2 linked regions of the Aliamphritea hakodatensis genome follow. Each later gene encodes a partner of the first gene's protein in a complex. Links are inferred from orthologs where the notes say so. Each region holds a gene or a part of one and is shown on either strand. Other genes may lie near its edges. The genes, in order: iscU and PCI15_RS09265.

Region 1 (4,977 bases):
GGGCCTTAAGGTCAGCAATGCCACGCCCCATCAGACGCTTCACAGAAACGATCGTATTGAACGGATCCCTGGCTGCCTGCGCCAGCGCTGTGGCACCCACTTCAGGCTCAGCTTCGGTATAGCGGACAACCGAGGGCAGCAAATGCTGACCGTCATGATCCGGCAGCGTAACAGTTTCACCATTACGTACAGCAGCCACTAAAGAATTGGTTGTACCTAAATCAATCCCCACTGCCAGCTTGCGCTGATGGGGTTCCGGGGTTTGTCCCGGCTCTGCAATCTGCAATAAGGCCATAATGATTAATCGTAAAGTTTGTCTTCAAGCGCTTCTACGTCCCGCTCCAGCTTATAAATGAACTGCATTTTTCTGACAGTCACTGCTGCAGCCGGATAATCCGCCTGATCATAAAGGGTTTGAAATTCAGCCTGGAACACCTGCTTGCGCTCAGCAACCTCGGTATACATGTCTTCAACAGCCGCATCCGGATCGTCGGCATCCGCAATGTCTTCAACAGCTTCACGCAGTTCCATTTGCTGCATCAGAAACATGGGGTCAAGCTGAACAGATGATTCTGAATAAGTATCTTCTCCCCGCAGAGAAAGCAGGTACTGTGCGCGGCTTAACGGCGACTTCAGGGTCGCAACCGCTTCATTCAGATACGCGGTATATTGAACCGAAAGACGGCGCTCATGATCTGCAAGATGTGCAAACTTATCCGGGTGTAACGTTTTCTGCAGTTCGCGGGTACGCTCAGACAACGCCTGCTTATCGAGCTGATAACTCTCCGGCAGACCAAGAAACTCAAAATAGTTCTGTTTTATATCCATGAAAGAGCCGGCAGATACGATTCAGCCGTTGCACGACCGGATGCAATCCGGACAAGTACAGCGGCTGAAAAAGAAACGGGAGTCAGGAACCTCTAACGGTTCAGATGTTGAAGCTTTCGCCGCAACCACACTCATTTTTAACATTAGGATTGTTAAACTTAAAGCCTTCATTCAGGCCTTCTTTAACAAAATCCAATTCGGTACCGTCCAGATAGAGCAAGCTTTTCGGGTCAATGACAATCTTAACGCCTTCAGCTTCAAAGACCTGATCTTCATCCTGAACAGCATCAACAAACTCAAGGACATATGCCATACCGGAGCACCCGGAGGTTCTCACACCAAGACGAATACCTGTTCCCTGCCCTCGGGATTCAAGATAACGGTTCACATGATTGGCCGCAGCACTGGTCATTGTGATTGCCATAAGTTTCCTCCTAGAATACCGGTCAGCACCCGGAGACGACCGGGTGCCGGACAAGCTTACTTAGCCTGCTTTTCTTTGTAATCAGCAACAGCCGCTTTAATTGCATCTTCAGCCAGTACTGAACAGTGAATTTTCACTGGTGGCAGCGCAAGCTCTTCCGCAATTTTAGTATTCTTCAGCTCGGCAGCCTCATCCAGAGTCATGCCTTTAACCCACTCAGTTACCAGCGAGCTTGAAGCAATCGCGGAACCACAACCGTAAGTTTTAAACTTAGCGTCTTCAATAACACCTTCATCGCTAACCTGAATCTGCAGGCGCATAACGTCACCACATGCAGGTGCACCCACCATACCTGTGCCAACGTTGGTATCTTTATCATTCATTTTGCCGACATTACGCGGATTCTCGTAATGATCGATTACCTGATCACTGTAAGCCATAACGACCTCCTCAGTTTGGTTTCACCAGCCAAGCGACGCTTAGTGATGAACCCATTCAACCTTGCTTAAATCAACACCGTCTTTGTACATGTCCCACAGAGGCGACAATTCACGCAGCTTGGAAACCGCTTCGCGAATCTGTTCGACAGCATCGTCAATATCCTGTTCGGTAGTAAAACGCCCGATAGAGAAACGGATCGAGCTGTGCGCCATCTCATCATTCAGACCCAGCGCACGCAGTACGTATGAAGGCTCAAGGCTCGCAGATGTACATGCAGAACCTGAAGAAACCGCCAGATCTTTCAGTGACATCAGCAGTGACTCACCTTCAACGTAGTTGAAACTTACATTCAGGTTACCAATGTAACGCTGATCAACGGAACCGTTGATATGAATCTCTTCCATATCTTCGATCGCATTCCAGAAACGGTTACGCAACGCGGTAATCTTGTCTTTATCAAGCTGCATGTCTTCTTTGGCCAGTCGCGCTGCCTCACCCATACCAACAATCTGGTGGGTTGCCAGGGTACCAGAACGCATACCACGCTCATGACCACCACCATGCATCTGAGCTTCCAGACGAACACGCGGCTTACGGCGTACATACAAAACACCGATCCCCTTAGGGCCGTACATCTTGTGACCTGAAACAGATACCAGATCCACTTTCATTGCAGCTACGTCGATATCAACCTTGCCAGCACTCTGAGCAGCATCTACGTGGAACAAGACACCGTTAGCACGGGTAATTTCACCGATTGCTGCAACGTCATTGATCACGCCGATTTCATTATTCACGTGCATAACAGATACCAGAATCGTATCTTCACGCAGTGCATCAGCAACTGCCTGAGGCTGAATAATACCGTCAGCATCCGGATCAAGGTACGTCACCTCAAACCCTTCACGCTCTAACTGGCGGCAGGTATCCAGAACTGCTTTGTGTTCAATTTTGGAGGTAATGATGTGCTTGCCTTTTTTAGAATAAAAATGCGCCACACCTTTAATAGCCAGGTTATCCGACTCAGTTGCACCGGACGTCCATACGATTTCACGCGGATCAGCGTTCATCAGGTCAGCAACCTGTCGACGTGCAGTCTCAACAGCTTCTTCAGCTTTCCAGCCATACAGATGAGAACGGGAAGCCGGATTACCGAAATTACCTTCGATGGTCAGACATTCAATCATCTTCTCAGCTACCCGGGGATCAACCGGTGTAGTGGCTGCGTAGTCAAAATAAATTGGCAACTTCATTACATCAACTCTCCAAAAACGTCTCTTTATCAGAGACTCAGGCGCTTACTTTCGCCTCTATTAAACTCGTATCTATTAACGTCTGCTGTTCACGATCCTGACGTTTTGCGACGGCCTGAACATCTTGGCGGGCCATCAGATCAGCCAGACTGATCTGGCTTAGAAATTCATGTATCTGGCTACTGAGATCACACCACAGATGGTGTGTCAGACAGGTACTCCCCCCCTGACAACCACCAGTATGACCACCACCACTGTGCCCGCATCCCGTCGCATCAACAGACTCATTAACCGCATCAATCACTTCAGCGACATCAATCGCATGCTGCTCACGGTTAAGCTGATACCCACCACCGGGACCACGTACACTGCGCACCAGATCATTACGACGCAACTTAGCGAATAGCTGTTCTAAATAAGACAGGGAAATCCCCTGACGTTCAGATATATCCGCCAGGCTGATAGGTCCGTCACTTGCGTGAAGCGCAAGATCAAGCATCGCGGTAACCGCATATCGGCCTTTCGTTGTTAATCGCATAAAATACTTCCCTCACCCCAAACTGAGCACGCGGGGGATTATGCAATACCCTAGTATTTTAGTCAATTATATAACCAAGTAATTCACTTGGTTTTTAAATACCGTTTCAGGCTGAAAATTCATCCGGACCGGAGACAGCAAAATCCGGTCAGATAATCACAGCCGCCACTGAGGGCGGCGAGATTCTAGCACCTTTTGCAGGATGACTAAACGTCTGCGTCTGACTTCTTCAGACGTTTCTGAGTCGCGGTAAGGATTCCCCGCAGCACATTGACTTCAATTTTATCTGGCAGCGCTCTCAGAAACAGCCGCCGTAACCGCGGCATGAGCTGGCGCGGCTTCTCGGGATCAAGAAACTCAATATCAATCATGGTCTGCTCCAGATGCTCGAACATCCGCTCCAGTTCCTGCATATCCGCCAGGTCCACATCCCAGTCCGTCCCCCACTGGGGCTTATCTTCCATACTGCCCTGCTGCAAAGCGGCCATGCGAAGCTCGTAGCAAATAACCTGTACAGCCGCACCGATATTCAGCGAACTGAAGGTCTCTTCCGTAGGGATATGCACATGATAATGACAACGCTGCAATTCTTCATTGGTCAGTCCGCGATCCTCACGGCCAAATACAACCGCCATTTTCTGATCAGCACCCAGACCTGAAGACACCCCTCCCAGCTCGCGGGGGTTCAGCAACGGCCAGGGGATATTCCGGCTACGGGCACTCGTACCCACCACCAGATGACACCCTTCCAGCGCCTCATCCAGCGAACCAACAACCAGCGCACTTTCCAGCAAATCAGTGGCACCCGAAGCCCGGGCAACAGCATCTTCGTGAGGGAACAGTTTAGGCTCAACAAGACACAGTTCAGCCAGCCCCATATTTTTCATTGCCCGGGCGACCGCACCGATATTGCCGGGGTGAGTGGTATTTACCAGTACAATTCGTATATTTTGCAGCATCAAATTCAGACTTATAGTATAAAAAGGCGATTATTTTACCAGAACCTGCCAAGTATTCGCGGTTTGTTGTTCTTTATCTCAGCAAGATTTTGCTATAATCGCGCTCTTTGATTTCTTACCCTCCCGACGACTGGTATTAGATAGATGCAACCGATGGTAAATATCGCCCTGCGCGGCGCACGCATCGCAGGCGAACAAATCGCCCGCGCAGTGGAACGACTCGACCTGATTAAATCCGAACAATCAAGTGTCAGTGACTTTTTCGAAGAGACCTGCAAGCAGGCAGAAAAGGCGATTGCCAGCACAATCCAGAAAGCCTATCCGGACCACGAAGTAAATGGTGAATTCACTGGCCAGCACGCTGCAGAAGGCACCGCCGCCATTACCTGGCAGGTAAACCCTATCGACAGCACCAGCAACTTCGCAAACGGCGTACCTGTGTTTGCCCTGAGCATCGCCGGTTACCAGCGCGGCCGCCTGGAACACGCCATCGTACTGAATCCGATGAACGGTGAAGAATTTACCGCCAGCCGT
Region 2 (5,854 bases), 880 kb from region 1 along the record:
CAGTATCTGGGAGCGGTTCAGCCGTTGTCTCTGGAAATCAGCATCCATCCTTTTGCCTGGCAGGGGGCGTGCTACGGCGTGGTCAGTGTGCGGGATATAACCGCTCAGCTGCACAGCCGTGAAGCGCTGATTGAAACCGGGTTGCAGCGTAACTTTGCCCTGAACGATATTCTTGACGGTTTGTGGGAAATTAACCTGCAAACCAGCGAAGTATATATATCGTCTGAATTTAAACGCATCATGAATTTTCCGGCAGAAAAGACTCATTTTGGCCTGGGGGAGTGGCAGCAGCAGATACATCTGGATGATTGCGTGGAAGTTGTGGATCTCATGAATGCCCATCTGCGGGGTGAAATTCCCCGTTTTGATGCGCAATACCGCCTGCAGACTTTCTCCGGTGATTACGTCTGGGTACGTGATCAGGGGCGGGTGTATGAGCGGGATGCGCAGCAACAGCCTCTGAGGATGGTGGGGATGGTGCAGGATATCAGCGCTGCCAAGGCTCAGGAGGTCCTGTTACGGCGGCAGGCCAGCTATGACTACCTGACAGATTTGCTCAACCGCCGGGCCGGTTATCTGCATTTTCGTAAGCAGCTCAGTTATGCGCAGCGCTATGGGCGGCAGTTCAGTGTCAGCCTGATCGATCTTGATCACTTTAAAACGATCAACGACAGCTATGGTCATCAGGTGGGTGATCAGGTACTCAAACATCTGGTGGCGGGTATTTCCGCGCAGCTGAGGCAATCGGATACGCTGATGCGCTGGGGCGGTGAAGAATTCCTGCTGCTTCTTCCCAATACGGATTCAGACGGTGCTTTTCAGTTAGTTGAACAGCTGCGCCGGCGTGTGGCGGAGCAGCCTATGCAATTATCTGAGGCTGAAGTTCATTACACATTCAGTGCCGGGATTGCCAGTTTTCCGCAACATGCTGCACAGATGGATATGCTGATTAAGGCGGCAGATGATGCTTTGTATGTCGCTAAATCTGCCGGCCGTAATCAGATCAGTGTCAGTAATGAGGTCACCGGGATGGCTCAGGGTGAACTGTCAGTCTGATATTGCTGACTGAGTCTGTGCGATCGCCTTCAGGCCCTTCAGGGTCGTTTCAATCAGTTCACTGTCGCTGGGTGATTCCTGATACACAAGATAGGTAGGGCGCTGGAATACCGGTGCTTCTTCAACCCTGTGCAGTCTGCCTTCCCGGATCAGTGGTTCAACTGAGCTGGCGATAAAATACCCTGACCCGCCGTGGTTAAGAATGTGCTGTAAGCCGACACTGCTCAGGCCGACGGTGAGTTTGGGTACCGGAACATCGGCGAATGCCAGGCTGTGCTGAGCCCGGAAGCTGTCACCCCAGTCGACGAATATATAACCGGGTACTCTGCCGGGAACCACTTCACGGGGCTCAGTGGAGACCAGAATCAGCGGTTCACTCATATAGGGCTCAATGGTCAGCTCCGGTCGCTGTTGCGGGTCATAAAGAATGGCGACATCCAGTAACCGGTCCCGCAGGCGCTCCATGAGAGTGGTGGAGTATTCCGCCAGTACATGCGTGGCAACATTCGGTGCTTCCTGTTCCATCCAGGCGAGCCAGGGCGGAGCAATCTGCTCCCAGTGATTGAGCTGTAAGCCAAGATTAACGATGGCCTTAAGGTCGTCGGGCAGGGCGATTTCCTGGCGTGCCCGGTCCCATGCCCGTACTGACGTCAGGGCATGGCGGCGGAAGTGATGGCCGGCAGCGGTCAGTTCTGCACCGTTACGCCGGCGCAGAAACAGTTCCCGGTTAAGGCGGTCTTCCAGGGCTTTAATTCTGGCACTGATGGTTGACTGGGTGACGCAGAGTTTGTCTGCAGCCAGCTGGAAACTGCCGGTAGCTGTCACCTCCAGAAAGGCGCGCATGTGCTCTATGTTCATAACACCTCTTAAGTAAGACTCGCCGGTGCCGTTACCGGTCCTGATTAGAATCGGGAAATTCGATATTAACATTAGATTATATTTGTTTGTTTTATGGAAGAGCTTGTTTGATATTTATGCAAACGGCGGCCGGTTGCCGCAACATAAACATCTGATGTGGAGTTAGAAGATCATGAACGGGCAAACAGTGATTCAGGCGGAAGGTATGCAGCTGGGAGACATTGTTGATCTGCAAAGGTATCCGATTGATCAGTTGGAACATCCTGAAATGCAGGCGTTACTGGCGCACTGCCGTGAAGCGTTGGATGATATCGGCTGTGTGGTGATCCGCAATTTTGTCAGGCCGGAATCCCTGCAGCGGATGACTGCAGAGGCAAAGCGCCTGCTGCCGGAAACATTCTGGTCGCAGGGGAGCCATAATCCTTATTTCACGCCGGATGATGAGAGCCTGCCAGCAGACCATCCGAAACGCTTTTTTGAGCGCCGTGAGAGCGGCTATATCAATTCAGATGTGCTGGAAGACAGCTCAGACCTGCGTGCCATTTATGAAGACCCGCAAATGCTGCGCTTTGTGGGCGAGTGCCTGAATATCTGGCCGTTATATTGCTGGGCGGATCCACTGGGACGTAACCCGTATTCGGTGATGGATTCCGGGCATTATTTCCCCTGGCATTTTGACGGTAATGAATTCACTGTGAGTATTCTGGTACAGGAGTCTGAAGCCGGCGGGTGTTTTGAATTCGCCCCGGATGTCCGCCATCCGGAAGATGAGTGTTTTGACGATGTCAGGGACGTGCTGGCAGGCAACAGTGACAGGGTGCATCAGTTACAGCTGCGCCCCGGTGATCTGCAGTTGTTCAAGGGGCGTTTTTCCATGCACCGGGTGACCCGTATCGAAGGGGATACCATGCGCATTATTGCGCTGCCGACCTATTCAACTGACCCGTTTACGGTTAACCGGCCTAAACATTCCGAGCATTTATATGGCCGTGCGATGCCGATTCATTATGAACGGGAAAATATGCGGGTGGATAATCTGACCGATTAGCCACTGTTGTTCAGAGTACAGTTGGCACAAATGGCCTGTTTTTCCGGTATTGTCAGGGAAGTCAGGCCGTTGCAATTTCCCGGATGCGGGCGATGATCGCCAGCAAGCCGTTCCCCCGGGAAGGGCTGAGATGCTTCATCAGTTGCAGGCGTTTCAGATAGCCTTCAATATCAAACAGCAGAATGTCCTCAGCGGTTTTGCCGTTTACCGCTGCCAGCAACAGTGCGATCAGCCCGCGGATAACCCTTGCATCCGCATCGGCGCTGAACCAGTAGCGCCCGTCATTATCTTTCTGATAATCAAGCCAGGCAGAGCTTTCGCAGCCTTTTACCAGATGTTCGCTGACTTTTGCTTCGCTGGTCATGTGAGGCAACTGTTTGCCGAGTAACATGATTTCCCGGTAACGGTCGTTCCAGCTGGTCAGGGGTTCAAGCCTGCTGAGTATGGTGTCTGAATCAATGTCTTTACCGAACGGGTTATCGGTAAAGGCTTTGTCGCTGCTGACGGTTTCGGCGACCGGAAAGAAGCCGCTGGCGGTCAGCTGATGGAGCACTTCAGCAAAACGCTCCACGTCTTCAGTGGTGTTATAGGCTGCAAATGAAGCACGGATGGTGCCCGGCAGGCCCAGTTTGCTCATCAGTGGCATGGCGCAATGATGGCCGGTACGTACCGCGATCCCGTGCTGATCAAGAATAAGGCCTACATCCTGCTGGTGGTGACTGGTCAGCTGGAATGACAGAATGGCGGCGTTGGCGGTAGGCGTGCCAATCCGGGTAAAGCCTTTTACCTGATCACAGCATTTTATTGCGTGCTGTAGCAGTGCCTGTTCATGGCCGGCAACGGCACGGCGGTCCAGGCTGTTCAGCCAGTCAATCGTCGCCATCAGGCCAACCGCACCGGCAATGTTGGGTGTGCCGGCTTCAAATTTAAAAGGCAGGTCATTGTATTCGGTGTGTTCGAAGCTGACGCTGCGGATCATTTCACCGCCACCCTGCCAGGGGGGCAGTGCTTCAAGCAGTGCCTGGCGGCCGTACAGCACCCCGGTGCCGGTCGGGCCGTACATCTTATGGCCGGAAAAAACGTAAAAGTCGCAACCCAGGCGCTGTACATCAACCTTCATATGGGCCACGGCCTGAGCGCCGTCGACAACCACTGTTGCACCGGCTGCCTTGGCCTGACGGACCATAGCGGCCAGCGGGTTTACCGTGCCCAGTGCGTTGGATACATGGGTCAGTGAGACAATTCTGGTCTGGTGGTTAAGCAGGTGGCCAAATGCCTGTTGATCAAGGTCGCCGTTTGGCAGAACCGGCACGACCCTGATGACTGCACCGGTGCGTTGCGCCAGCATTTGCCAGGGGACGATATTGGCATGGTGTTCCAGCTCGGTGAGCAGGATTTCATCGTTTTTCTGTAGCTGGCCTGTCAGGCACTGGGCGATCAGATTCAGGCTTTCGGTGGTGCCCCGGGTCCAGATTATCTCTTTGTCACTGGCGGCGTTGATAAATTGTCGGACGCTTTGTCTGGCCGCTTCAAACTGTACCGTTGCCCGTTCGCTTAAATGATGAGCGCCACGGTGAACATTGGCATTGTTCGCGCTGTAATAGTTGCTGATTGCCTGAATCACGCTTGCCGGCTTCTGGGTGGTGGCGGCATTATCCAGATAGACCAGTGGCTGATCATGAATCTGCTGAGCCAGCAGTGGAAATTGCTGGCGGATGTCGGCAACTGAAAAACTCAACTTACAACTCCTGGGTCTGACTCTGTATTTTCCCGGTAATAAGCCGGCGCTTTGCTGTTCTGAAAGCGTCCGGATATCAGCCGTTGCTTATTCTGCTTTTGCAGCACTCAGTAATTTATTCAGTTTACTCTGCCAGCGGGTGAACATCATGGCTGCCGTAAACAGACTGGCAACCAGTAAGCTTTGAGCCAGTGCCAGTAAACTGTTAGGGCCGCCGGCCATGGCGGTCTGTACCGCATGCATAAAATAGATACTGAGGAAGAAGCAAAGCCAGATATGGCCACGCAGATTTTTCCTGATGACCACCGGGTAGAACAGGGCCAGAGGCACTGTCTGTACTGCCCAGATAACATAAGGGTTTGCCGTCGGCGGCGGAGATATCAGAAGATACCAGGCGGTCAGTAACAGGATCAGTCCAAAGTAACTGAGCAGTGTCGCAGCCCGGCTGATATTAACCAGACGCTGAAGTTTTGCTTGCATGGGAAGGTTCTCGTCCAGTGGTTAATTAGCGGGCGTTCAGCAGTTGTGTGGCCAGCCTGCCCAGACGCTTGCCCTGTGCCTGGCACAGATTGCGTTCGGTATTGTCCAGATCCTGACCATCCTGTCCGGCAACATGGGTTGCGCCGTACGGGGTGCCGCCCCGGGTGGTGCTGAGCAGCTCAGACTCAGAATAAGGAATGCCGGCCATCAGCATACCGTGGTGCATTAATGGCAGCATCATGCTCAGCAGGGTGGTTTCCTGGCCGCCGTGTAAGCTGGCGGTGGAGCTGAATACGCAGGCAGGTTTGTCGATCAGCGCACCGCTCAGCCATAAGCTGCTGGTGCTGTCGATGAAGTATTTCAGCGGTGAGGCCATGTTGCCAAAACGGGTCGGGCTGCCCAGTGCCAGACCGCTGCAGTTTGCCAGATCTGCTTCAGTGCAGTAGATGTCACCGTCTGCAGGAATGGTGGGCGCAGACTGTTCACACTCGGCAGACACTTCCGGGACGGTGCGCAGACGGGTGTCAATGCCGCTGGCTTCGATGCCCCGGGCGATCTGTTCAGCCATGGTGCGGGTGGCACCATGGCGGCTATAGTAGAGAACCAGAACGTAAGGTGAACTCACTCAGAGAATCTCCAGTACGGATTCCGGCGGACGGCCAATCCGTGCCTGA

Evidence for each region.
Region 2: the proteins of iscU (region 1) and PCI15_RS09265 are in contact, whole or in part, in a solved structure (PDB 5XT5), measured with the Bacillus subtilis proteins. The link is inferred for Aliamphritea hakodatensis from one-to-one orthologs.

Annotation. Positions count from the first base shown.
Region 1 is NZ_AP025281.1:1,152,673-1,157,649, reverse strand. Bases 1-2,972 are described here. They hold iscU (Fe-S cluster assembly scaffold IscU), read right to left. Parts: upstream 1,693-2,972; coding sequence 1,309-1,692; downstream 1-1,308. Other genes in these bases: PCI15_RS05245 (IscS subfamily cysteine desulfurase), read right to left, coding at 1,732-2,946; iscA (iron-sulfur cluster assembly protein IscA), read right to left, coding at 929-1,252; hscB (Fe-S protein assembly co-chaperone HscB), read right to left, coding at 301-828; hscA (Fe-S protein assembly chaperone HscA), read right to left, coding at 1-295. In the rest of the region: Fe-S cluster assembly transcriptional regulator IscR, read right to left, coding at 2,984-3,484; tRNA (cytosine(32)/uridine(32)-2'-O)-methyltransferase TrmJ, read right to left, coding at 3,691-4,443; PCI15_RS05230 (inositol monophosphatase family protein), read left to right, coding at 4,588-4,977. UniProt on the Bacillus subtilis protein: Part of the SUF-like system that mediates the biosynthesis of iron-sulfur (Fe-S) clusters. Acts as a sulfurtransferase and thus transfers sulfur from SufS to SufB.
Region 2 is NZ_AP025281.1:2,027,575-2,033,428, forward strand. What follows is about bases 2,363-5,226. They hold PCI15_RS09265 (SufS family cysteine desulfurase), read right to left. Parts: upstream 4,701-5,226; coding sequence 3,024-4,700; downstream 2,363-3,023. Other genes in these bases: PCI15_RS09260 (HalD/BesD family halogenase), read left to right, coding at 2,363-2,962; PCI15_RS09270 (DUF2069 domain-containing protein), read right to left, coding at 4,788-5,180; wrbA (NAD(P)H:quinone oxidoreductase), read right to left, coding at 5,206-5,226. Also shown: PCI15_RS09250 (sensor domain-containing diguanylate cyclase), read left to right, coding at 1-1,056; PCI15_RS09255 (LysR family transcriptional regulator), read right to left, coding at 1,048-1,914; more of PCI15_RS09260, read left to right, coding at 2,087-2,362; more of wrbA, read right to left, coding at 5,227-5,805; arsC (arsenate reductase (glutaredoxin)), read right to left, coding at 5,806-5,854. UniProt on the Bacillus subtilis protein: Type II cysteine desulfurase that acts as the initial step in the SUF-like Fe-S cluster assembly pathway.